Regions from separate parts of the Streptomyces sp. NBC_00012 genome, predicted to be linked through region 1. Evidence: riboswitches for the same ligand, from Rfam matches in the RefSeq annotation. Region 1 holds a riboswitch; each other region holds the start of a gene.
The links. Region 1 has a riboswitch for thiamine pyrophosphate ahead of thiC (phosphomethylpyrimidine synthase ThiC). Riboswitches for the same ligand answer to the same signal wherever they lie in the genome.
Positions count from the first base shown of each region.

Region 2: linked by a shared signal. The riboswitch ahead of thiO (glycine oxidase ThiO) and the one ahead of thiC (phosphomethylpyrimidine synthase ThiC) in region 1 are both predicted to bind thiamine pyrophosphate.
Region 3: linked by a shared signal. The riboswitch ahead of OHA19_RS11500 (thiamine ABC transporter substrate binding subunit) and the one ahead of thiC (phosphomethylpyrimidine synthase ThiC) in region 1 are both predicted to bind thiamine pyrophosphate.

Region 1 covers NZ_CP108309.1:4,381,714-4,386,262, reverse strand. Annotated here, with positions in the region: gene OHA19_RS20165 (IclR family transcriptional regulator) at 1-309, shown strand, start outside; gene OHA19_RS20160 (SsgA family sporulation/cell division regulator) at 411-848, shown strand; gene OHA19_RS20155 (YibE/F family protein) at 928-2,250, opposite strand; TPP riboswitch at 2,321-2,454, shown strand; gene thiC (phosphomethylpyrimidine synthase ThiC) at 2,447-4,261, shown strand; gene OHA19_RS20145 (hypothetical protein) at 4,346-4,549, opposite strand, start outside.
Region 2 covers NZ_CP108309.1:6,404,770-6,409,318, reverse strand. Annotated here, with positions in the region: gene OHA19_RS29375 (Rv2175c family DNA-binding protein) at 39-404, opposite strand; gene OHA19_RS29370 (NAD(P)/FAD-dependent oxidoreductase) at 530-1,786, opposite strand; gene OHA19_RS29365 (hypothetical protein) at 1,815-2,159, opposite strand; TPP riboswitch at 2,211-2,323, shown strand; gene thiO (glycine oxidase ThiO) at 2,320-3,504, shown strand; gene thiS (sulfur carrier protein ThiS) at 3,501-3,737, shown strand; gene OHA19_RS29350 (thiazole synthase) at 3,740-4,534, shown strand.
Region 3 covers NZ_CP108309.1:2,516,354-2,520,902, forward strand. Annotated here, with positions in the region: gene OHA19_RS11495 (ABC transporter permease) at 1-372, opposite strand, end outside; gene OHA19_RS11500 (thiamine ABC transporter substrate binding subunit) at 489-1,601, opposite strand; TPP riboswitch at 1,675-1,791, opposite strand; gene rlmN (23S rRNA (adenine(2503)-C(2))-methyltransferase RlmN) at 1,833-2,939, opposite strand; gene OHA19_RS11510 (phosphatidate cytidylyltransferase) at 3,033-4,118, opposite strand; gene frr (ribosome recycling factor) at 4,118-4,549, opposite strand, start outside.

The DNA.
Region 1 (4,549 bases):
GAGAAGGCCCGCGAGGACCACCTCGACCGTCACCCCGTGCGTCCGCTGACCCGCTACTCGGTGAAGGACCGCGCCACGCTCCTCCAGCGGCTGCGTTCGCTGGAGCGGACGGAACCTGTCATCGAGCGACAGGAGTACGCCCTGGGAACGGTCTGCGCGGCCATCCCGATCACGGCCGGATTCACCGCTGCCGCGATGGCGATTTCTGTACCCCTGGACCAGGAAAGTCGGTTGCTCCCCGCAGTCGAACAACTACGTGGCGAAGTGGCCAACCTCTTGCGTTCGTTCGTGTTCTCTATCAGTATCTGAAAAATCACTCCTTGTGATCTGCTATCGCGTGCACCACGATGGCGTCAATAGGGCCACGGGGGATCATTCCTGGCCAGATTCATCTACTGCGGGGTTGAACGATGCGCGAGTCGGTTCAAGCTGAGGTCATGATGAGCTTCCTCGTTTCCGAGGAGCTCTCTTTCCGGATCCCGGTGGAGCTCCGGTACGAGGTCTGCGATCCGTATGCGATCCGGATGACCTTCCATCTGCCCGGTGACGCCCCCGTCACCTGGGCATTCGGCCGTGAGCTGCTGCTCGACGGCCTCAACAGTCCCAGTGGTGACGGCGATGTGCACATCGGTCCCACTGAGCCCGAGGGGCTGTCCGACGTACATATCCGGCTCCAGGTCGGCGAGGACCGGGCTCTCTTCAGGGCCGGTACGGCACCGCTTGTGGCGTTTCTCGACCGGACCGACAAGCTCGTGCCACTTGGGCAGGAGCGCACGCTGGGTGACTTCGAGGGCAATCTGGAAGACGCCCTGGGCCGCATTCTCGCCGAGGAACAGAACGCCGGCTGAGCAGAACGGCGCCGCCGACCGGCCCACCGGTCGAACACGGCGCCTGCCGAATGGGTGAATTACTCACCCGCGGAGATGCTCAAGGCCTCGCCCTGCGGCGACGGCGCTTCCCGGTCCGTACGGGTGCCGAAGCTCCGGCTTCCGCGCCGAGCCCTGTGCGGTCCGCGGAGACGACCAACGCGGCGAGCACCGTCGTCACCGGCACCGAGGCGACAAGTCCGATCGAGCCGACCAGCGTCCGTACGATCTCCTCTGCCACCAGCTCGCTGTTGGCCACCGTCCCCACGCTGCTCTGCGCGATGGAGAACAGGAGCAGCAACGGCAGCGCGGCGCCCGCGTAGGCGAGCACCAGAGTATTGACGACCGAGGCGATGTGGTCGCGCCCGATCCTGATCCCTGCCCGGTAAAGCCCCCGCACGCCCAACGTCGGGTTCGCCTGGTGGAGTTCCCAGACCGCCGAAGTCTGGGTCACGGTCACATCGTCGAGGACCCCGAGCGAACCGATGATGACACCGGCCAGAAGCAGACCGCTCATGTCGATGTGCGGGTACAGACCATGGATGAGGCCTGTGTTGTCGTCGGTGTTGCCGGTCAGGCTCGCCCAGCCGATGAAGAGCGATCCGAGCAGTCCGATCAGCAGCAGCGAAATCAACGTGCCGATCACCGCGACCGAGGTGCGGGCGGTCAGGCCGTGGCACATGTAGAGCGCGATCAGCATGATCGCACTGGCCCCGACCACCGCGACGAGCAGCGGATTCGATCCCTGGAGTATGGCCGGGAGGATGAACAGGGTCAGCACGGCGAACGAGACGGCGAGCGCGACCAGTGCCATCACCCCACGCATGCGGCCCACCGCGACCACGACCAGGGCGAAGATCCCGGCCAGCAGGGTCATCGGGAACTTCCGGTTCACATCCGTCACCGAGTACTGCAGATCCCGGGGTGCGTCGGGGGCGTACGCCACGACCACGCGCTGACCGTCGCGCAGCTGACGCGGTGCGTCGGGCTGGACGATCTCGATGAAGGTCCGGCCCTTGTCGTGACCGGTCGTCACTTCGATCTTCGCCTTCCCGCACCTCCCTTGCCCGTTCCCCGCCGAGGGCGTGGTGTCCTCGCCGATCGGCATCTGCGCCGCGTTCACGTCCTTGCAGTCCACCTTGTCGACATTCACCACCCTTCCCTGCTGGGTCTGCCGGTCGAATCCGACGCCGGTCCGTTCGTGCGCCGGCGCACCGCCCGGCCAGAGAGCCACCAGACCCACGAGAACGGCGGTGGCGAACGGGATCAGTACGGCCGCGATGACCTTGCGCAGATGCTTGGATACGGGCGCGGCAGGGCCATGGTTGTGCGAGTGACCGTGCTGCCGGCTCGGCGTTTCGAGGTCGATATGGGGGGAAGTCACCGGCCGATCATCGCAAGAAGAGACGGGCCCACTGTTCATCAGGCCGGACGGGGCGCTAGCGTGGAGGGACCTTTGCACACGCGGGAGCTCGGAGCACCGGGCTGAGAGGGCGCTGATCTCCGTACGTCCGTACGGGACAGGCTGCGCCGACCGCCGAACCTGTTACCGGGTAATGCCGGCGTAGGGAGTAGGTCTCATGACCACATCGGACGCACGCACGCCTGCCTCGAACCAGAGCGACGAGGCCGGGAAGTCCATCGGCTGGCACAAGGGATACGTCCAGGGCTCGCGCCCGGACCTCCGGGTGCCGGTCCGTCAGGTGCACCTCACCAACGGCAAGGACGTGACGTTGTACGACACGTCGGGTCCATACACCGATCCCACCGTCGAGACCGATGTCCGCCGCGGGCTCGCACCGCTGCGAGAGAACTGGATCATCGCCCGCGGCGACACCGAGGAGTACCCGGGCCGCCCCGGCCGCCCCGAGGACGACGGGCTCAAGCACACCTCGCCGCGAATGGGGTCTCCCCTGCTCGAGCAAAGCCGAGAGCCTGGGGAAGGACTGCGCAACCTCGACGCGGTATTCCCCGGCCGCCCGCGGCTGCCGCGCCGCAGCCGGGACGGACAGCCGGTGACCCAGCTCGCGTACGCCCGCCGGGGCGGGATCACCCCGGAGATGGAGTACGTGGCGATCCGGGAGAACGTCGAGCCCGAGGTGGTGCGTGAGGAGATCGCGGCCGGCCGGGCCGTGCTGCCGGCCAACGTCAACCACCCCGAGATCGAACCGATGATCATCGGCAAGCGGTTCCTGGTGAAGGTCAATGCCAACATCGGCAACTCCGCGGTGACTTCCTCCATCGAGGAGGAGGTGGAAAAGATGACGTGGGCGACGCGCTGGGGCGCCGATACCGTCATGGATCTGTCCACCGGCCGCAACATTCACACCACCCGTGAGTGGGTTCTGCGTAATTCACCCGTTCCGATCGGAACTGTCCCGCTCTACCAGGCGCTCGAAAAGGTCGACGGCCGGGCGGAGGAACTGACCTGGGAGATCTACAAGGACACCGTCATCGAGCAGGCCGAGCAGGGCGTCGACTACATGACGGTCCACGCCGGCGTGCGCCTGCCGTACGTGCCGCTGACCGCCCGCCGCAAGACCGGCATCGTCTCGCGCGGCGGCTCGATCATGGCGGCGTGGTGCCTCGCGCACCACAAGGAGTCGTTCCTGTACGAGCACTTCGAGGAGCTCTGCGAGATCCTCGCGACCTACGACGTGACGTATTCGCTGGGCGACGGGCTGCGGCCCGGCTCGATCGCCGACGCCAATGACGAGGCGCAGTTCGCCGAACTGCGCACGCTCGGCGAGCTGAACGCGGTCGCCAAGCGGTTCGGCGTCCAGACCATGATCGAGGGGCCGGGCCATGTCCCGATGCACAAGATCAAGGAGAACATCGACCTCCAGCAGGAGATCTGCGAGGAGGCGCCGTTCTACACGCTCGGCCCGCTGACCACCGATGTCGCGCCGGCGTACGACCACATCACCTCGGGCATCGGCGCGGCGATGATCGCGTGGTGGGGGACGGCGATGCTGTGCTACGTCACGCCGAAGGAGCACCTCGGCCTGCCCAACCGGGACGATGTGAAGACCGGCGTCATCACCTACAAGATCGCGGCGCACGCGGCCGATCTCGCCAAGGGGCACCCGGGGGCGCAGGACTGGGACGACGCGCTCTCCGACGCCCGGTTCGAGTTCCGCTGGGAGGACCAGTTCAACCTGGCCCTCGACCCGGACACCGCACGGGAGTTCCACGACGAGACGCTGCCCGCCGAGCCCGCGAAGACGGCGCACTTCTGCTCGATGTGCGGCCCGAAGTTCTGCTCGATGAAGATCTCCCAGGACATCCGGCGCGAGCACGGCGGTTCGCAGTCGGAGATCGAGGCGGGCATGGCGGAGAAGTCCAAGGAGTTCGCGGCGGCGGGCAACCGGGTCTATCTGCCGATCGCGGACTGATCCGGATCCGGGACGAGGTATCGCCCCGGAGGCCTCCGCCTTCGGGGCGATCGCTCCTGCCGTCCGGCCGGTGCGCGGGCCCGGTCAGTCCAGTTCGTGTTCGGGGCCGCCGAAGTCGGGGCTGGTGAAGTCCGGTGAGGTGAACGTCGGCCGGGGGCCCGCCGCCGGGCCGTCGCCCGGGCTGGAGAAGTCCGGCGGGCTGTAGCCGACCTTCGGGATGCGGTTCGCCGAGCGGACCGGTGTGCGCGAGGCTGGCCCGGCCTCGGGGTCGGCGAGCGCGTCCCGAAG
Region 2 (4,549 bases), 2.0 Mb from region 1:
GTGTCGCGCGGCCCGCCCCCCTCACATACGGCCGGCCGTCAGACGGCGAGCGCCTGGGCGCGGCGCTTCACCTCCGTGCCGCGATTCTCGCTCAGTGCCTGGGCGGGGGTGCCCGGCAGGGTCGGGTCGGGGGTGAAGAGCCACTCGAGCATCTCTTCGTCGTTGTAGCCGTCGTCCCTCAGGAGCGTCAGGGTGCCGGAGAGGCCCTTGACCACCTTGTCGCCGTCGATGAAGGCGGCAGGCACCTGGAGCGTCCGGTTCTCACCACGCCGTACGGCGATCAGCTGGCCCTCCTTGACCAGCTGCCGCACGCGCGTCACCTCGACATCGAGCATTTCGGCGATGTCGGGCAGGTGCAGCCAGGCGGGGACGAGAGCATCGGTCTTTGCGTCAATCTCGGTCACGGGGACAAGCCTGCCATCCCGCACCGACAGTCGATACCCGGACTCGGCTCTTCAGGGCCTCGCGGAGCACGTCTGCGAGGCGGCGGTGACCCGGGCGACGGTGGCCTGCCGCGGGCCACCGTCGGCTACTGACGGATCGCCGACTTCAGCGGTACGGAGGGGTCGGCGGCCCGTACCGGATCGAGCCGCGCCCCCGCCTCGATGAGCTTGCGGCCCTGCGCCAGATCACGTGGCCGGCCGACGGCGAGCACCGCGACCAGGACGTCGTCGCGCAGCCAGCACACCGACCAGGCGGGTCCGGCCGGATCGCCGCGCCACAGCAGGGTGTCGGCGCTCCCGTGGTGGCCCGCGTACTGCACGAACCGGTCGAACTGCTCTGACCAGAAGTACGGCACCGGGTCGTACGTCACCGGCTCCGGGGCCTCGCCGGCCGCCGCCTGGACGATGTTGGCGGCGGCGGTGCGCGGGCCCTGGAGCGCGTTGTCCCAGTGGTGGACGAGCAGGCGTTCGCCGTAGCGGGCGGAGGGGAACGAGGCGCAGTCGCCGACCGCGTACACATCGGGCGCCGAGGTGCGCAGCGCCGCGTCGGCGGTCACCGATCCGTCGGGGCCGAGCGCGATGCCGGAGCCGGTCAGCCAGCCGGTGGCGGGCCGGGCGCCGATTCCGACGACCACCGCTCCGGCCGGGACGGTACGGCCGTCCGCGAGGATCACCCGGCCCGGCTCCACGCTCTCGACCCGGGCCCCGGTGAGGAGTTCGGCGCCGATCTCCGCGTACCAGGCGGCCATCGGGGCGGCGACCTCCGCGGGCATCGCGCCCGCCAGGGGCCGGTCGGCGGCCTCGACGACGGTGACGGCGCAGCCGGCGGCGCGGGCCGCGGTGGCGAACTCGGCGCCGATCCAGCCCGCACCGACGACCACGACGCCGTGCTGCTGGTCGAGGACCGGCCGCAACCGTGCCGCGTCGTCGAGGGTGCGCAGCAGATGGACGCCGGGAACGCCCTCGGTGCCGGGCAGGACGACCGGTTCGGCGCCGGTCGCGATCACCAGGCTGTCGTAGGGAACGGGCCCTGACGGGGTGTCCAGTTCGTGCGCGCCCGGCCGCACTCCGGTGACCTCACGACCCAGTTGCAGATCGATGTCCAGCGCCTCGAAATCGATGTCGAAGGCGGAGTCCTCGGCCTTGCCGAGCAGCACCGCCTTGGACAGCGGGGGCCGGTCGTAGGGCTGGTGCGGTTCGGCGCCGATCAGGGTGACGGGGCCGGTGAAGCCCAGTTCCCGCAGGGCCACCGCGGTCTGCACCCCGGCCATGCCCGCACCGACGACGACCACGCGGTGTCCTGCCCGCCGGTCCGGCTGCTCTGACTGCTGCTGATCGCTCACCCGTACACCATAAGCACCTGACTGATCGTCAGGAAAGGGCGAGTTCCTCGACCGTGCTCGTCCCGCTGCCCTCCTGCGACTCCCACGCCCACCGCTCGTCCAGCCGGACCCGGCCGTCCGGGAGGTCGACGACGGTGGAGACGCAGTGGCCGCACGAGGTCGTCCCGTCCTGCTTCAGCTGGACGTACCGGAAGTCGAGGGTGTCGCCGTCCCTGGTACCGACGAGATGGCCGCGCACCACGTCGCCGCCCGCGTACTCGGCCCAGATCCGGCCGTCCTCCTCGTGGTACGTGAAGCGGGTACGGGTGCCGACCTGGCCGGGCGCCTGGTCGGCGACCGGGGCGAGGACGATTCCGTCGAGCGAACGGGCCACGGCGACCGCTCCTTCACTGGTCCGGTGGGACGGGGTCTAGGGTGGCCAACGTAAAACACTCGCGGGAGCCCGGACGCACCGGGCTGAGAGGGAGGCTGGGCGGCCTCCGACCGTACGAACCTGATCCGGGTCATGCCGGCGAAGGGAGGGGCTGGAGCCTATGCGTTCTTCTCGGAACGGAAACGGATCCGATGTCCTGGTCATCGGGGGCGGGATCATCGGCCTGGTGACGGCCTGGCGGGCCGCGCAGCGCGGACTGCGCACGGCGGTCGCCGACCCCGAACCGGGTGGCGGTGCCGCGCGGGTGGCGGCCGGCATGCTGGCCGCCGTCACCGAACTCCACTACGGCGAACAGCTGCTGCTGGCCCTCAACGTCGCCTCGGCGGCCCGCTATCCGGCCTTCGTGGCCGAGCTGGAGGCGGCGAGCGGGCAGGAGACCGGTTTCCGTGCCTGCGGCACCCTGGCCGTCGCGCTGGACTCCGACGACCGCGCCCATCTGCGGGAGCTGCACGCCCTCCAGCAGCGTTCGGGCCTCGAGTCGGAGTGGCTCACCGGCCGTGAGTGCCGCCGCCTGGAGCCGATGCTCGCGCCGGGCGTCCGGGGCGGCCTCCGGGTCGACGGCGACCACCAGATCGATCCCCGCCGACTGGCCGCCGCCCTGCTGACCGCCTGCGAGCGGGCCGGGGTGGTCTTCCACCGCGGCCGGGTGGAGCGCCTGAGCGTGGTGGGCGACCGGGCCGTCGGGGCGGTGCTCGCCGGGGGTACGGAGCTGACGGCCGACCAGGTCGTGCTCGCCGCGGGCAGCCTCAGCGGACGGCTGCCCGGGCTGCCGGACGAGGTGGTGCCGCCGGTCCGGCCGGTGAAGGGCCAGGTGGTACGGCTGACCGTGCCCGCCCGGTACGCGCCGTTCCTGAGCCGGACGGTCCGGGCCGTGGTCCGGGGCGGCCATCTCTATCTCGTACCGCGCGAGAACGGCGAACTGGTCGTCGGCGCCACCAGCGAGGAAATGGGCTGGGACACCACCGTCACCGCGGGTGGCGTCTACGAGCTGCTGCGGGACGCCCACGAACTGGTCCCCGGCATCACCGAACTGCCGCTCACCGAGACCCTGGCCGGTCTTCGCCCCGCCTCCCCCGACAACGCCCCGCTGCTCGGCCCCACCGCCCTGCCCGGCCTCCACCTCGCCACCGGCCACCACCGCAACGGGGTGCTGCTCACCCCCATCACCGGTGACGTCATGGCGGAGCTCCTCACCGGCGGCGAGCCGCCCGAGCAGGCCCGCCCCTTCACCCCGCACCGTTTCTCCTCCACCGCCGCCCCCGTACGTCAGGAGCAGCCCGCATGACCGAGCCCGCACCGTTCTCCGGGGCCACCGCCCTCTCCGTCTCCGTGAACGGCGAGGTCCGCAGCCTCGCCGGGGGCACCACCCTGGCGGCGCTCGTCGCCACGCTCACCACCGCGCACTCCGGTGTCGCGGCCGCCGTCAACGAGACCGTCGTACCGCGCGGCCGGTGGTCCGCCACCGCGCTCCTCGACGGTGACCGCGTCGAGGTCCTGACCGCGGTCCAGGGAGGCTGATCATGCCGGACGACCTCTTCGCCCTCGGCGACACCACGTTCGGCTCCCGGCTGATCATGGGGACGGGCGGGGCGGCCGGCCTCGACGTGCTGGAACGCTCCCTGACCGCCTCCGGCACCGAGCTGACCACCGTCGCGATGCGCCGCCTCGACCCGACCGTGCAGGGCTCGGTGCTCTCCGTCCTGGAGCGGCTCTCCATCCGCGTGCTGCCGAACACGGCCGGCTGCTTCACCGCGGGCGAGGCCGTGCTGACCGCCCGGCTGGCCCGCGAGGCGCTCGGCACCGACTGGATCAAGCTGGAGGTGGTGGCCGACGAGCGGACCCTGCTGCCGGATCCGGTCGAGCTGCTGGACGCCGCGGAGATCCTGGTGGACGACGGCTTCACCGTGCTGCCGTACACCAATGACGACCCGGTGCTGGCCCGCAGGCTCCAGGACGTGGGGTGCGCGGCGGTGATGCCGCTCGGCTCCCCCATCGGCTCCGGGCTCGGCATCCGCAATCCGCACAACTTCCGGCTGATCGTCGAGCAGGCCCGGGTTCCGGTGATCCTCGACGCGGGTGCCGGGACGGCCTCCGACGCGGCACTGGCGATGGAGCTGGGGTGCGCGGCGGTGATGCTGGCGTCCGCGGTGACCCGGGCCCAGGAGCCCGAACTGATGGCCGCGGCGATGCGCCATGCGGTGGAGGGCGGGCGGCTGGCGTACCGGGCCGGCCGGATTCCGCGCCGCCACTTCGCCGAGGCGTCGTCGCCGGTGGAGGGGCGAGCGGTGCTGGACCCGGAGCGGCCGGCCTTCTGAGCCGCCGATACGGCG
Region 3 (4,549 bases), 1.9 Mb from region 1:
GGTGGTGTCGAGCCGTATTCCCCAGAGTTCGTCGAGGAATCCGCCGCGTCCCAGCAGCGCCAGGAAGGCCGTCCCGACGACCACGGTCGGCAGGACGAACGGCACCGTGACGACCGCCCGCAGCAGTTGTTTGCCGGGAAAGTCGAAGCGGGCGAAGACATAGGCGCCGGGCAGCGCGATCAGCAGGGTCAGCGCGGTCGAGGCGAGCGCCTGCCAGGTGGTGAACCAGAGCACGTCGCGGATGTCCGGCCGGGTCAGCACCTCGCCGATCCGGCCGAACTGCCAGACGCCGTCGACCTTCAGTCCCCGGCCGACGATCGCCACGACCGGGTAGGCGAAGAACAGCGCGAAGAACGCGACGGGTACGGCCATCAGGCCGAGCCGCACCGCGTTCCCACGCCGGGCCTTCGCGCGAGCGGCATCCGTGTGCGCGGACCGCGGGCGGGGAGTCTTCCCGCCCGCGTCCGTTCCGCGTACGGGACTCTTCGTTACTTCACTACGAGCGAGGACCACGACTGGACCCACTGCTCACGGTTCTTGGCGATCCGGTCCGGGGCCACGGTCGTCGGCCTGTCCACCGTCGCACCGAACTTCGTGAAGAGCTCCGGCAGCGCCGCGTCCTTGGCGACCGGGTTGACGAACATGTTGAGCGGCATGTCCTCCTGGAACTTCTTGCTGATCAGGAAGTCCAGCAGGGCCTTGCCGCCCGCCTCGTTCTTCGCACCGTCCAGCAGGCCGGCGAACTCGATCTGACGGAAGCAGGTCCCGGTGGCGACACCGGTCGGGGCCGTCGCCGGCTGCGGCTTCGCGTACAGCACCTCGACGGGCGGGCTGGAGGCGTACGAGACGACGAGCGGCCGGTCCGCCTTGGCCTTCTTTCCGCCCGCGGAGCCGGAGAACTCCTCGTTGTACGCCTGCTCCCAGCCGTCGACGACCTTGACGCCGTTGCGCTCCAGCTTCTTCCAGTAGTCCTGGTAGCCCTTCTCGCCGTACGTGGCGACGGTACCGAGGAGGAAACCGAGGCCGGGCGAGGAGGTGCCGGCGTTCTCGGTGACGAGCAAGTCCTTGTACGCGGGCTTCGCCAGGTCGTCGAAGGACTGCGGCGGCGCGAGCTTCTTGTCGGCGAAGTACTTCTTGTCGTAGTTGACGCAGATGTCGCCGGTGTCGATCGGGGTGACCCGGTGCTTGTCGGCGTCGAGCCGGGTGTCTGCCGCGACCCGGTCGATGCCCTTCGCCTCGTACGGCGTGAAGAGCCCGCTGTCGAGGGCGCGGGAGAGCAGCGTGTTGTCGACGCCGAAGAAGACGTCGCCGCGCGGGGAGCCCTTGGTCAGGATCTCCTGGTTGAGCGCGACACCCGCGTCGCCGCTCTTCAGCACCTTGACGGTGTATCCGGTCTCCTCGGTGAACTCCTTCAGCACGTCCTTGGACGCGTTGAAGGAGTCGTGGCTGACGAGGGTCACGGTCTTGGAGCCCGAGCCCTTCGTACCGCCGGAAGCGGAGGCCGAGTCGTCGGAACTCCCGCACCCGGCGAGTGCGGTGACGCCGAGCGCGGCGGCGACGGCCGAAGCCGCGAGCTGCCTGGTCCTGCGCGTGGTGGTCATTATGGATTCCTCCTGGGTTTTGGCCAGGAAGAGACGCGGCCCCGCCCGCGGGAAGCGGGCAGGGCGCAACAGCATGAGTTGATGACCGAACTTCCTACCCGGAATGACCCGGGCGAGGTTCAGAGGGTCTGCGGCCGACCTGTCCTCGGTGCCGCACTCTCAGCGCTGTGGCGCTCCCCTGTCGGAATATGAAGTTGATTTCGGGCCCAGATTACACGGGCCGTATCGGCCTCAGCGCTCGGCTGCCGCCAACTGACCGCAGGCCCCGTCGATCTCCTGGCCGCGGGTGTCCCGCACGGTGACCGGCACCCCGTGGGCGGCGATCGCCTCGACGAACGCCTTCTCGTCCTCGGGCCGCGAGGCGGTCCACTTCGAACCGGGCGTGGGGTTCAGCGGGATCAGGTTGACGTGCACCCGCTTGCCCTTGAGGAGCCGGCCGAGCCGGTCACCGCGCCACGCCTGGTCATTGATGTCGCGGATCAGTGCGTACTCGATGGAGATGCGGCGGCCGGACTTCTCCGCGTACTCCCACGCGGCGTCCAGCACCTCGCCGACCTTCCAGCGCGTGTTCACGGGAACGAGCGTGTCGCGCAGCTCGTCGTCCGGTGCGTGCAGCGAGACAGCGAGACGGCACTTGAAGCCCTCGTCGGCGAAGCGGAGCATCGCGGGCACCAGGCCCACGGTGGAGACGGTGATCCCGCGCTGCGAGAGCCCCAGCCCGTCCGGCTCCGGGTCGGTGAGCCGGCGGATCGCGCCGACCACCCGGTTGTAGTTGGCGAGCGGCTCGCCCATGCCCATGAAGACGATGTTGGAGAGCCGCGCCGGGCCGCCGGGGACCTCACCGTCACGCAGCGCCCGCATCCCGTCCACGATCTGGTGAACGATCTCGGCGGTCGACAGATTGCGGTCGAGACCGGCCTGTCCCGTGGCGCAGAACGGGCAGTTCATCCCGCATCCGGCCTGCGAGGAGATGCACATCGTCACCCGCTCCGGGTAGCGCATCAGGACGGACTCGACGAGCGTCCCGTCGTGCAGCTTCCACAGCGTCTTGCGGGTGGTGTCGTCGTCGCAGCTGATGTGACGGAGCACCGACATCAGGTCGGGGAACATCGCCTCGGCGAGCTTGTCCCGCGACGCGGCCGGGATGTTGGTCCACTCCGCCGGGTCGTGCGCGTACCGCGCGAAGTAGTGCTGCGAGAGCTGCTGGGCGCGGAACGGCTTCTCGCCGATCGCGGCGACGGCTTCCTTGCGCTCGGCGGGCGTGAGGTCTGCGAGATGCCGCGGCGGCTTCTTGGCTCCGCGGGGCGCGACGAAAGTGAGTTCTCCGGGCTTAGGCATGGTTCATCCAGTGTCGCAGACAGAACAGCGAGGGCCCGCCGTCCTGTGGACAGCGGGCCCTCACTCATAAAACCGCAGCTCAGGAGCCTGCTCTCAGTTGGAGCCGACGAACAGCACCAGCAGAAGCCAGACCACCGGGGCGGTCGGCAGCAGCGAGTCCAGCCGGTCCATGATGCCGCCGTGCCCCGGCAGCAGCGTGCCCATGTCCTTGATCCCGAGATCCCGCTTGATCATGGACTCGCCCAGGTCACCAAGGGTGGCGCTGGCCGCGACCGCGAGCCCGAGCAGGAGCCCCTGCCACCAGGAACCGCCGTCGATCAGGAACTGCATGCACAGCGCACCGGCGACCATCGCGAAGGCCACGGCGCCGAACAGACCCTCCCGGGTCTTTCCGGGGCTGATGCGCGGCGCCAGCTTGTGCTTCCCGAAGCGCCAGCCGACGGCGTACGCGCCCGTGTCGCTGACCACGGTCAGCAGCAGGAAGGTGAGTACCCGCTGCGGCCCGTCGTCGGCGGTCAGGAGCATGGCGACGAACGTGGCGAGGAACGGTACGTAGAACGCCGCGAACACACCGGCAGTGACGTCCTTGAGGTAGTCCTCGGGCGGTTCGGTCATCCGCCAGACGAGCACCGCAAGCGCGGTCAGCGCCATCGCCACCCAGGCGCCTTCGGCGCCCTGCGCGTACCCGGCCACCACCATCGCCGCGCCGCCCACCGCCAGCGGGACGAGCGGCGCCTTGATGCCCTTGCGCTCCTGGAGCCGCGAGGTGAGCTCCCAGAGACCCACGACGACGGCGACCACGATCACACCGACGAAGACGGCCTTCACGATGAACAGCGAGGCGACGATGACGGCGCCGAGCCCCACACCGACCCCTATGGCGGCTCGCAGATCACGGCCCGCACGCTTCTTCTGCGGGGGTGGCGACGCGGTGGACATGGACTCCTGCAGCTTCTCGTCACGGAACAGGGGGCCGCCGCTCAGGCGTCCGGCCCCCTGGTCCCGGTCATCACGGTCGTCAGCGTCTCTACCTGCGTCGGGAACGTCCGGCACGATGGGCATGGGCCGAGTCTGCTGGGCGCCATGCACATCGTATGCAGGACCCGCCGGGGCGGCCTGCATCTCGGGCGCACCCCAGTGGCCGGCTCCCTGCGGGGCGCCCCAGGAAGAGTCGTTCATCAGACTTCGAGCAGCTCGGCTTCCTTGTGCTTGAGCAGCTCGTCGACCTGAGCGACGTACTTCGCGGTGGTGTCGTCGAGCTCCTTCTCGGCGCGGCGCACCTCGTCCTCGCCCGACTCCTTGTCCTTGACCAGCTTGTCCAGGGTCTCCTTGGCCTTGCGGCGCACCGCGCGGATGGAGATCTTGGAGTCCTCGGCCTTGCCCTTGGCGACCTTGATGTAGTCGCGGCGGCGCTCCTCGGTGAGCTCCGGGAAGGTCACCCGGATGATGTTGCCGTCGTTGCTCGGGTTGACGCCGAGGTCCGAGTCACGGATGGCCTGCTCGATGTTGCGCAGCGCGCTCTTGTCGAACGGCGTCACGACGGCCATGCGCGCCTCGGGCACCGAGAACGAGGCGAGCTGGTTGATCGGGGTCAGCGCGCCGTAGTAGTC